One region of the Limnoraphis robusta BA-68 BA1 genome, then DNA from elsewhere that is predicted to be linked to it. Evidence: riboswitches for the same ligand, from Rfam matches in the RefSeq annotation. Region 1 holds a riboswitch; each other region holds the start of a gene.

Region 1 (4,058 bases):
GTTGCCGTTAGTTGAAGAATCGGAAAAGTTAGATGTCCGTTCAGCAGTGGAGGAACATCAAAAACTGCAAACGAAAATTTTCCCAGAATTTCAAATTGGTTTATTACATGGTCGTCTGAGTAGTGCGGAAAAAGATGAAGCGATTAGTCAATTTCGCGATCAAAAGACGCAAATTCTGGTTTCTACAACGGTGGTAGAAGTGGGGGTGGATGTTCCGAATGCAACGGTGATGTTAATCGAAAATGCGGAACGATTTGGGTTATCTCAATTGCATCAATTACGGGGACGAGTTGGACGGGGTAAACACAAATCTTTTTGTCTATTAATGGCAGGAAGTTCAACGCCAGAAGCCAGAGAAAGGCTAGAGGTTCTTGCAGAGTCTCAAGATGGATTTTTTATCGCTGAAATGGATATGCAGTTGCGGGGGCCAGGTCAAGTTTTGGGATCTCGTCAGTCAGGATTACCGGATTTTGTCTTAGCGAGTTTAGTTGAAGATCGGGAGGTGTTAGAATTGGCAAGAGATGCGGCGCAAAAAGTGATAGAAAAGGATGAAACGTTAAACCGTTGGCCGTTAATGCAGCAGGAGTTAAACCGACGGTATCAACGAATGTTAGGGGGTTCTATTTTGACTTAAATATGAATATTAGATCGGCTACTGTAGAGGATGTTTCGCTGATTTTTTCGTTTATTCAGAAGAAGTCAGAGTTTGATCGTAATATTGGGGGGTTTTCGGGTGTGTTGAAAGTTTCTGAAGACAAAATTCGCAAAACCCTATTTGGGAAAATTCCTTTTTCTTACGTTGTATTTGTCGAGAACTTTGAACGGGAAATCGGCTTTGCGTTGTATGCTTTTAGATATTCCTCCTATATGGGTCAGCCGAGTATTTGGTTAGATGATTTGTATATTGACGAAGATAGCAGGAGTCAGGGTGCGGGGTTAATGTTAATGAATCATCTGGCTGAAATTGCGATAGAAAATGATTGTACTCATCTGGCCTGGAATGCAGATAGTCGAAATATTCGCGGATTGAATTTTTATCAACGTTTGGGTGCTGAAATTACGGAAAAACAGGGAAATCGATGTTTTTTGAAATGGGTTCCATTCTCTAAAGTCTGAAAAATTAACGCTGTGCTAACTGTTCAACAAAGGCTTGATGTTCAACGCTTTCTAACCCCCTTTGCAATACTTGTAAAACTTGTTTCATGTTCCCGGCTAATAACTCATTCACTGCTAACCATAACCCCGGAAAAACACGACTGCGAATAATACCTGCATCATCAGGTTGCAACTGAATATATTCTCCGTTTTCTAACACAAACCAATTGAATTGATTTTCATAGGATTGCCAAACGAGATATTCTTGTACTCCATTGCGTCGATAAACTCGTTTTTTATCTCCTAAATCAATAGATACACTACTGGCGGCAATTTCTACTATTAATTCGGGTGAACCGACAAGATAACCCTCCTCAGTGATTTGAGTTTTTCCGCCTTTTTCAGCTTCAATTAATAACACTCCATCGGGTTGGGGTTCATTCTCTAAATCTAAACGAACTGTTGGTTCAATACTTAAATCAATACCCGCAGTAGCCGCTTGATAAACGCCTAACCAAGTGATAATTTGACTGTGGGGTTTGACCTGCTGTTTATGTCGCAAAGGGGATGCCATATATACGACTCCTTCAATTAATTCGGCTTTAATATTGGGCATTTGATTGTAACGTCGTTCAAATTCGGGGCGAGTTAAGCGATCGCCATTTTCCAAAGGAGGAATAGAGGTTAAAATAGTTTGGGATTTAAGTGGGTTCGCCATAACGACACTTCTCTTTCTAGGGTGTTGCTTCAATTTTATCGTTTTCAATCTTTCGATCTCATTTTGGGATTTTTATGATATCATTCAGCTTATCGGTTCTAATGGGGAGCAGTCATTAGACGCAAGGGGGAAAGTTCGGTGCAAATCCGTCGCTGTCCCGCAACTGTGATGAGGCTTATATTAAGTTTCAGAGTCAGGATGCCCGCCGATTATTGTTGTTTAATTTGCGCGTCTGCGAGGTACAGATAGTGTTTGAATTAGTCTTTTTACCAATAAAAAACAGGTTTAAAGCCCCGTCGTTCACGACGGATTATTGTATGCTACAATAACTTATCGTGGAGCGACAATGATAAACATGATTGTCTATGAAATGAAGCTACAAGGAACTGTTGCCCAGTACAAAAAGTTAGATGAAGCTATTCGTACTGGTCGTTTCGTTCGCAATAGCATCATTAAAGCATGGATAGACGGTCAAATCAAAAGTCGTAACGATGCTTATACCTACTGCAAACTGTTGTCAGACAATCGGAGTTTTCCCTGGGTAAACCAACTCAATTCTATGGCTCGACAAGCACACGCAGAGAGAGCATGGGCATCCATTTAAAAACCGATAGAGAAGCGGAAGAACGGATTAACTTAACTGTAAAACGCATAGATCTTGGCATCTCACAGATAGCTTAATCCGTTAAATCCTTATCCTATCTGTTTTAAATTGAACGATTTTATCAAAATTGTCGGAAAAAAATACCAGGTCGAAAAGGCTTTCCCCAATTTAAAAAGTACCAAGTCCGAGCATCAGTTGAGTACAAAACTTCGGGCTGGAAACTTTCAGAGGATAGACGCTATTTAACCTTTTCCGACAAGTTTCAAGCGGGGACATTTAAGCTTTGGGGAAGTCGAGATTTGCACTTCTATCAACTCCAACAAATTAAACGGGTTAGGGTGATTAGAAGGCACGATGGTTACTATGCTCAATTTTTGATAGACCATGAAAGGGAGGAAAACAAAGAACTCAGTAACAAACAAACAGGTTTGGATGTCGGTTTAAACCATTTCTACACTGATTCAACAGGTAAACAGGTAGAGAATCCCCGTTTTCTAAGAAAAGATGAGCGACGAATTAAAAAGCTGCAACGTCGATTATCTCGAAAAAAAAAGGGAAGCCAAAACCGTAAAAAAGCCAGGAATCGGTTAGGTAGGGCGCATCTAAGAGTTTCACGCAGACGTAATGATTTGGTTTGTAAACAGGCCCAACACGTCATACAGTCTAACGACTTGGTAGCGATAGAAAATCTACGGATACGGAACATGGTTAAAAATCATCATTTAGCCAAGTCAATTAACGATGCTGCTTGGTACAGATTTAGAGAATGGTTGGAATATTTTGGGAGAATTTATGGGGTTCCGGTGATTGCCGTTGAACCTGCATACACGTCTCAAAATTGTTCAAACTGCGGTGAGAAGGTTGTCAAAACTCTCAGCACCCGGACTCACAAATGTCCTCACTGTGGGTATGTAGCAGACCGGGATGAAAACGCCGCCAAAAACATTCTAAAATCTGCATTAAAACAGCTATCAAATCAAGAAACGGATAAGAAATAGATTAACGGATTAACTTGACTGTAAAACGCATAAATCTAGGCTTCTCACACGTAGCTTAATCCGTTTTTCCGCTTAATATCTGTTTTTAAAATACCGTCGGGCAGATGGAAATCAACGCCTCCCGAGAGACTGATCTCTGCTTGGGCGGGGAAACCCAATCCTTGTAAGTCAACTCATAGAAAGAGGAAGCCCAAACAGTGATGTTTGGAATCTCCGTTGTTTACGGCGGAGAGGATGTCAAGATTCAATCCGTTACGTTTTTCTCGATGTAATACGGCTTACTTAGCTTTTGATATCCCGCTACAGTAGGTTTTTACTTAGAAGCATCACTTCTGCTTTCAGCAAATCAACTGACTTGAGGTTGAATTGCTAACCGTTCATTGTCTTCAAAAAAACCGGGTGTTCCATTGTGGTTCACCTGAAAAATTATAATGACTAAACACACCATTTTTGTCTGTACAAGCTGTGCGAGTACCTGGGAATCAGGGAAACGAGTCGGGGAAAGTGGCGGCGAAAAACTGCTGCAAAAACTCTCTGAATTCTCAGAAATCAGAGAATTAAAGCCAGGATTTTTGATTCAAGCTGTGAGTTGTATGAGTGCTTGCAAACGGGCTTGTGTTGTTGCTTTTTCTGCTGAGAATAA
Region 2 (4,058 bases), on a different contig from region 1:
CAAAGAAATAGAAAAAGAAATCCAACAAATTTTATATGAAATACGGAACATAATGCTACACTGGGGAACAGTGTAAATCTGTAGCAAATATTTATAGCGGTGTGCGCTCCTATGAGGTACAAACCAGAAACCCGGTTTCTGCTAGAAACCGGGTTTCTACCCAAACAGAACTGAAAACTGCTATAAGTATTTCATATTAGATAATTTTTTGAGGCACTCTTCAAGAGCGCCTCTACAAAAGCAAAACTAAGAGACTTTCTATTGAGCGTCTGCAAGATATTGAACAATCAGAGTTATCCGTTCAAAATGGCTTGTTCAACCTGAGTTAAATTCAATTCTCGTCCGATAAAGACTAAGCGAGTTTGTCGAAGTTCATCACTCAACCAAAGACGATCATAAAAGGAATCAAAACGATTTCCGACGCCTTGCAATACCATTCGCATCGGTTTATTTGGAACATGAACAAAGCCTTTTATTCGATAAATTTCCTGTTGTTGAACTAATTCTTGTAATTTTTCAATTAAAGTTTTCGGTTCAAAGGCTTGATCAACAATAAACTGTACTGCATTAATTTCATCATCATGTTCGTGTTCTTCTTCGTGATCATGATGACTCGGACGACTTTCTAAATGGTCTTCGACTGCGGCATTAAACCCCAACAAAAGATTAGTATCAATCTCTCCTTGCTGACAAGAAACAATTTTCACACCTGCGGGAAGTTCTCGGTGTAACCATTCTCGAACTTTAGTTAACGAATTTTCATCTACTAAATCGGTTTTTGTTAATAAAACCAGATCCGCACAAGCTAATTGATCTTCAAATAACTCTTCAATGGGCGTTTCATGTTCTAAATTCGGATCAGCTTGGCGTTGAGCTTCTAAAGCTTCTAAATCTCCCACCAAAGTCCCCGCAGCTAATGCTTGAGCATCCACTACCGTCAGAACCCCATCAACGGTTGCACTATTGCGAATTTCCGGCCAACGAAACGCTTGTATCAGGGGTTTAGGTAAGGCTAATCCAGAGGTTTCAACCAGAATACAATCAATTTTATCACGTCGCTTGAGAAGTTCCTGCATCGTCGGATAAAATTCTTCTTGAACCGTGCAGCATAAACAGCCGTTTGTTAGTTCGACAATATTATTTTCTGGGGTTTCGTCTTCTTCGCAAATTTGACAGGAACGTAAGAGTTCCCCATCTATTCCCATTTCCCCAAATTCATTCACTAAAACGGCAATTCTCCGTCCTTGATTATTTTGCAAAAGATGACGAACTAAGGTGGTTTTACCTGCTCCGAGAAAGCCGGTCACGACGGTAACGGGTATTTTGTGCATAGCGTTTTTTGAGGATTTTTTACAGGTGAGAATCAGTTGATTGAAGATATTAACCGAGCAATGTTGTTGCTAGAAAAGCCGCACCTACACCACAGATTGTAAATCCAGCAAACCGCAGATTGAGATTGGGTTGATCCGGAATGGTTTTCAGAGTGAATCGTCCGATTTGATAAGCTATTAAACTAACAATCAGTTGCACAAGAGCAAAGCCTGATAAATAGGCAATGAGCGGTGTCATTTGCGCCCCAACAATGGCTTCTCCGTAAGCATAACCATGAAAAATTCCAGCGATAATACTGAGGCTAATTAACCCTACTAAATTGGGGCTATTTTTCTGGGTGAGCAAGATTCCAAACGCGAGTACAGAAGCCGAAATTACCACTTCTGGAACAGGTAAATTAACATTGAAAAGATGAAGTCCGGTTCCGCTAAGAGTTGCTAAAATAAACGAGAAGGGAATGAAAAAGCCGGCTGTAGAACCTTTGAGTGCAGCGAATAACCCGATAGCCACAACAAAGGTAAAATGATCTAAACCGATGACGGGATGGGCTAAACCCGAGAGAAATCCTTCCAGCCAATTTGAAGGGGTTTCACCGCCAAAAGCATGATGAGCGCTGGCGGGGGAAGCGGTAATCATCAGGCTGAGACTTAATAATAAGCCGACAGCAATAGAAGAGTTGAGTTGAAAATTTCTGAGTTTAGACATCTTGATTGAATTCAATTTTAATGAGAATAAAACAACCTGCTGAGGAAAGCAGTTCCTCCCTTGATTAACTTGCTTTCCACACAAAAATAGACCCCAATAACTGTTAGCCAGCCAGGGGGAAAGGTGAGTTAAGATCTGGATTTAAACTGTTGAAAATTATTAACTTCCCGATGTAGCGGCGGAAGTCTAGATTGCCAGCAATCAAAAAAAATCACATTCAACACTATCTGTACCTCGCAGACGCGCTCACGGTGGACTGAGATGATCGGCGGGCATTCTGACTCTGAGAACGTGCAAGCGTCTCATTACAGTTGCGGGACAGCGCCAGATTTCCACTGGACTTTCCCCCTTAAGTCTGATAGCTGACCCCTATCAGAACCGATCTATCCCTAAACAATATCACAGATAGGAGCAATTGCTGCGTTTATTTACAGTTGAAATCAAAATTAATTGAAAAGAGGAAGATTAAGCGGAGGTAGATGATCGAAGTTGTTTGAGAGGAAGTTAGGCAATGTTGTTCGTGTTATTGAAATATTTGTTATCAGATGGGGAAGCACTGAGTTGAGGATTTTGACGTTCAACCAAGGGCGGCGCAGAAAGACGATACTGCACGGTGGGTTTATTAAGTTGAATCTCCTCAACATGAGTATAGCGATCGCTACGATGCCCATTGGCTTCACGTTCAAGGTAGGATAATGGCAAAGTAATCGGCCATAATAGGGTGGCGAGTCCGAGAACTATCCAAGAACTGGTGTCAGTTTTGGGAGTTGATTGATCTTTGAGGAATATTTTGAGACAGTGAGCAAAAAACACCAGACCGATTAAAATATAGCCCCGAATCATCAGTGTAAAAATTAACATTTTTTAACTCGATTCCTTTCGGAAATGAAAAAACAGAGGGATTGCCCCAAGTCTTTTCACCGTAACAATTTTTTGTGGGAACTGCCTCCGTTAATTCCCTAATTTTCAGTTAAACAGCAAGTATGATCTTCTGAAATTTTTTATGTAAAAATACGGAAGCCAGTTTGAGCAATTGAGCAGAACCGTCGTTCTATTCGGGTGGTGTGTTTTCATCCTGGGGAGTCGGCGTTGGCTGAGTCGGTGCAGGTAAAGTGGGTAGAACATCATCTTTGATTTTGACAAAAGCATCATAACGAGTGCTGCGATCGCTAACGACTGCGGCAGTTACCCCAATGGAACGAATTGCATTCATCCAAATCGCTTGTTGGGGAGGAAGCTGAGGTAAAGACAGATTTCGCCGATCAAAGACTCGTTCGACATCCACAAAGAAACTGCCATTATTTGGACTCAATTCAGTGGGTAGCGTTTCCTTAAATAAGGGATTTGAGCTAATCACTTCTGAAGGTAAAGGTAAAATTTGATTAGCCACAGGCGCTCCCAAGGTGGCAAACAGCACATTTTCATCCAGCCAGCCACGAGTTACACTAAATCCACCGTAGGGAGAGGTCCACTGGATTACAGGTTTGCCTTGAATTTGAGTAGATTCTACCTGAAATTTTTTGGACTTCATCACCTGATCCAACTTTTCTAAAGTCGTTTCAGCCGCTTTGCGATCGCTGGTTTCGAGCATCAAAGCCAATCCCGCCGAAAACTTTTGTGGGGTTTGTTTGTTCGGAATTGCTGGAATTAATGATAGTGCAAATTCTCCGCCCATCCAACTCAAAAAGTCTTTTTCTAAATCCATCTCAGTGGCTTTTTTTAAGCTGGAACTGAGCGCTTCTGGACTTAAAGGTGCAATCGGATTTGAAGCCGCATCTTTACTGTAATCTTGCCACAATCGCTGCAAATTTCCGCCTGCCATGACCATGATGGCATCATTCGGAATCCGTCGCAGCATATCCTGAGATTTGTTTTCAACCACTAGGGTTTTTTGACTACTCGGTTTGTACCAAGAAATGCCTTTAAATCCAATTCCTCCTGATTCTAAAACCACACTGCTGGCAAATCCTTGATGCTGCTGCAATTTTTCTAAATTTTCGGGCGCAATGGGTTGAGCGGAG
Region 3 (4,058 bases), on a different contig from region 1:
ATCAGAAACAGGGTTTCTTGCTAATTTAGCTGATCGGCTAAATTTTTTGTAGAGAAACCCGGTTTAGAAGGTTTTGTTGAGTTCGGGTACAGAATAGAAGTTATAAGCCACAGTCGTTCAACCTGGATACTAGAGTAGCAAACAACATTGCAGACTCCCTGCTTCGACAGAACCATGAGCGCAATATATCCCAACCTTCGATATCAATCTCAACCCGACAAAATACGGCAAGTGGGGGTTGAGTGTGCCAACATTCATTGTATTCTAACCATTTTCCTGACCTTCTCCAACCCATGCTATCGCCAAAAGTATTCCAAATGTTCTGGTTATACTCTTTGTTTCCCCCCAAATGTTGATAGATTTGCTTTTGCTTAGAGAACCCAAAGTTTCCATTGCTGTGTGTTGTCCAGAGTTGGTCAATCATTTGAAGATCATTACAGGGAAACTTTTCAAAACTCTCGATATCTAAGTAAGCCGTCGCCTGTTTACCTGCAATTTTCAGCATTAATCGATATGTTTCACCATCTGCTTGCTTCCATTGTGCAGCAGCGAGAAGTTCGCGTAGGGGATTGTAGTCAATCATCGGTTTTTTCAGTGAAGGGGTAATTCATAAATTACCCGTACCTGTTATCAATATTGCCTTTTGCCTTTTATAGCATTATTTTTTCGATTTCATATTACTTTTGATCTTGGCTGTAGTTAACAAAACCCCCTCTAAGACTGCATAAGCGGAGCATGAGGGGGGGGTAGATCCAAACTAATTATCTATTGAATCTCACTGAGATGAATTTTCGCTGAGAAAGAGTTTCAGGGTATTATGGGGTTTGCCAAATGCGTTGATGATATTGCTGCGGATCGGCATAGGGGTCAACAGCCTCATGGGAGTGACCGTGATCATGGCTGTGATGATGGTGATCGTGATGATCGTGATGATGATGACTGTGTGAGTCGCCAGCAACGGCTGCTAACCGGAACTTACAGGCTTCACAGTTCATCTGAACTTGACCGAGTTGGGTTTCAATTTCGCGATCGCGTAAGAGTTGCAACAGTTCGGGTTGAATGCCCATTTCGGGCAAACAAGTCATGCTAATATCGGGATATTGTTCTTGTTGTTGGGCGGTGATATCAAAAATTTTCTTGACTAACAGGCCTGTAAACAAGAAATAAGGCAAGACAATAATCCGTTTGGGCTGATACAAACGGGCGCGACGGAAGCCTTCTTCTAGACGCGGGTGAGTAATTCCAATAAAACAGGTTTCGACGGTTTGATAACCGCTTCCTTCCCACACCATTCGAGCGAGTTTGTAGACATCGCTATTGGCATCAGGATCAGAAGAACCCCGCCCTACAAAGAGGATAACGGTTTCAGAACGATCAATATCAGGGCGATCAAGTTCTGCTAAACGAGTTTTCCACAAGTCAAAAATCAGGGGACTGATACCGAAATGACGCCCATAATGAAACTTGAGTTGCGGATAGGTTTCTCGGGCGCGATCAAGTTCGTTGGTAATATCAAATTTGTTGTGACGGGCTGCAAATAAGAGCAGAGGTAAGGCTGAAAGTTCAGTGTAGCCTTGTTTGAGACAGCGTTCAATGCCTTCTTGAATAGTTGGGCCTGTGAGTTCGAGAAAACAGGGAACAACGGGACGAGAATGGTCAAGGGCTTGATAAGCTTCGGCAAAATCAAGGAAGGTTTGGCGGCCTTCGGTGTCGCGAGTCCCATGTCCGATCAGCAACAAAGGACGTTGCAAGGGTAAAGGGGGAAGACTGAGGTTGAAATTTTGAGTTTGACTAATAAGCATTTAAGCCCCTTTCCTGTGCTTGGCAGGATGTAGAGTGGTCTGTAACGAGTTGGCATTCTGGCTTGTCAATTGGCGAGTCCATGACTTACAGCTGCCGCACAGCCCCGGATTTTAACCGGAGTTTCCCAACAGGTTACTGTTTACTGAGTAATAACTTTTATAGCATAGCAAGTTGAGTGGATTTTGCTGCAAATGTAACGAATCAACATAATTGAAGCGATGGACAAGTTTAATCTTTATTCTCGCGCCTCCCAACTGATAATTTTATTAAGTAACTGATTCGGTTGAATGGGTTTGGTAATAAAATCATCAGCCTGAGTGATTAAGACACTTTCTGGAGATGTAGATTCAGTTTCAGTTGTGATTGCTAAAATTTTGATTTGTTGTGTAGCTTTGGTGTTTTTTAGGTGGTGAATGATTTCATAACCATCTTGACCCGCTATGTACATATCAACAATAAGGGCTGTCGGTTGTAACAATTCAATTTGTCCGAGTGCGGTTAATCCTTCTACTAACCAAACCACTTGATAACCCGCCGCCGTTAGAATTTCACAGATTAGTGTTGCTGTTTCTTCATCATCTTCAATCAGGATAAACCGACCTCGTGGGTTATTAGTGTATATTGTTTGTAGTGAGGTTTTGAATGAAGAAGCTTTCACTCGTTGCTGAGAATTTGGAGAGAGATTAGGTAGAGCGGGAAGGTGAACGGTAAACTTAGAACCGATACCTTCAGTTGAGGTAAATCTAATCGCTCCTCCATGAAGTTCAACTAATTGTTTGGTCAACGCTAAACCTAAACCTGTTCCGCCATATTGACGACGATAGGAAGAATCAAGTTGTTGGAACTTTTCAAATAATAAAGGTTGTTGTTCCTCGGGAATTCCAATTCCAGTATCTTGGATTTGCAAAATCGCTGTGTTCCCATCAACTCGAACTCGTAGAGTAACTCGTCCGCCTTCTGGGGTGAATTTAATCGCATTACTTAATAGATTGGATAAAATTTGTTTGACTCGGTGTTGATCAGCCGAAAATTTATCTTGATCGGGTTTTATCTGAATATCACTGGTGAGGATGATATCCTGTTTTTGCGCTCTTTCTCGAAAGGAATATAAACTCTGTTGAGCGAGTTTAGTTAGAGAAAATTCACTGATTTGTAAGACTGTTTTTCCGGCTTCTACTTGAGAAAGTTCGAGAATATCGTTAATTAGTTCTAATAAATGTTCTCCACTGTCGTGAATTTTTTTTAGATATTCTTGCTGCTTTTCTCGGGGAATTTTTGGCAGTTCTTCACTGTTAGAATAAAGACGTAATAGGGTAGCTGAAATCCCAATGACACAGGTGAGCGGCGTTCGCAATTCATGGCTCATGGTGGCTAAAAATTCGCTTTTCGCTCGATTGGCAGATTGAGCCGCTAATAAGGCGTCGTGAAGGGCTTGTGTGCGTTCTGTAACTCGTCGCTCTAAGGTTTGCTTTTGCTGTTGGAGTTGGGCGTAGAGTTGGGCTTGATAAATTGCGATCGATAAATGTTCGGTTATTTGAGCGAGAAACTTGTTTTCATCCTCAGTCCAAGAACGGGGTTGGAAACATTGATGGGCGATTAATAATCCCCACAATTGATTTTGTACAATGATTGAAAAAACCAGCTTTGAGCGAACTTTAATCTGTTTTAAAAACGCCAAAAAACAGGGTGAAGATTGATAGGTATTCTCCACATCTTGAATCATCAAAAACGCCTGACTTTTTGTAAATTTTGCTTGAGCTTCTGGCTTTTCAAAAAAGCAGCTATCTGCTTCGCTTAAGTGAAGAACAGACAAGATTTGATCAGACGAACGAGCTTCGTAGGTGACACATCCTTTGCGACTATTGCTGTTAACTGAAGACAAACCAGAGGAAGTCGGGAGTCGAGGGGGTGAAGTATTTCGCTTTCGTTCCTCTGTTTCCCCTTCTCGTTCTAGGATACATTCGCCTGGAGGAACAGACCATTCAAAGTCAAACTGATAGATCAATAAGCGATCAACCTGCAAAAATTGCTGCAACCGTTCAACTGCTGTTGACAAAATAACAGACAAGTCCAGACTTTGGCGAATCTGGCTAGTCACTTGGTTTAAAAGTCTCTCTTGTTCGAGTTGTTGATACAGGGCTTTATCCACAGGTTTGTATCAAAATCAACAGCAAAATGGGTAGAACACAATTGTATCTGTATGATTGTTATTCTAGTTCTATTGTCAAGATAACACTAAATTGCTTTACTGAGTC

What was found. Region 1 has a riboswitch for cobalamin ahead of VB836_RS23885 (RNA-guided endonuclease TnpB family protein). Riboswitches for the same ligand answer to the same signal wherever they lie in the genome.
Region 2: another riboswitch for cobalamin. It lies ahead of VB836_RS04860 (HupE/UreJ family protein); the one in region 1 lies ahead of VB836_RS23885 (RNA-guided endonuclease TnpB family protein).
Region 3: another riboswitch for cobalamin. It lies ahead of VB836_RS06945 (sirohydrochlorin chelatase); the one in region 1 lies ahead of VB836_RS23885 (RNA-guided endonuclease TnpB family protein).

The regions. Positions count from the first base shown of each region.
Region 1 covers NZ_JAYGHR010000081.1:44,352-48,409, reverse strand. Annotated here, with positions in the region: gene recG (ATP-dependent DNA helicase RecG) at 1-634, shown strand, start outside; gene VB836_RS23895 (GNAT family N-acetyltransferase) at 637-1,116, shown strand; gene VB836_RS23890 (Uma2 family endonuclease) at 1,121-1,813, opposite strand; cobalamin riboswitch at 1,890-2,037, shown strand; partial or broken gene VB836_RS23885 (RNA-guided endonuclease TnpB family protein) at 2,169-2,411, shown strand; partial or broken gene VB836_RS23880 (RNA-guided endonuclease InsQ/TnpB family protein) at 2,525-3,415, shown strand; gene VB836_RS23875 (DUF1636 domain-containing protein) at 3,847-4,058, shown strand, end outside.
Region 2 covers NZ_JAYGHR010000006.1:79,208-83,265, forward strand. Annotated here, with positions in the region: gene cobW (cobalamin biosynthesis protein CobW) at 294-1,331, opposite strand; gene VB836_RS04860 (HupE/UreJ family protein) at 1,381-2,037, opposite strand; cobalamin riboswitch at 2,288-2,435, opposite strand; gene VB836_RS04865 (hypothetical protein) at 2,542-2,898, opposite strand; gene VB836_RS04870 (DUF3352 domain-containing protein) at 3,089-4,058, opposite strand, start outside.
Region 3 covers NZ_JAYGHR010000010.1:34,856-38,913, reverse strand. Annotated here, with positions in the region: gene VB836_RS06950 (GUN4 domain-containing protein) at 101-583, opposite strand; gene VB836_RS06945 (sirohydrochlorin chelatase) at 816-1,802, opposite strand; adenosylcobalamin-variant (AdoCbl-variant) riboswitch at 1,845-1,944, opposite strand; gene VB836_RS06940 (hybrid sensor histidine kinase/response regulator) at 2,039-3,952, opposite strand.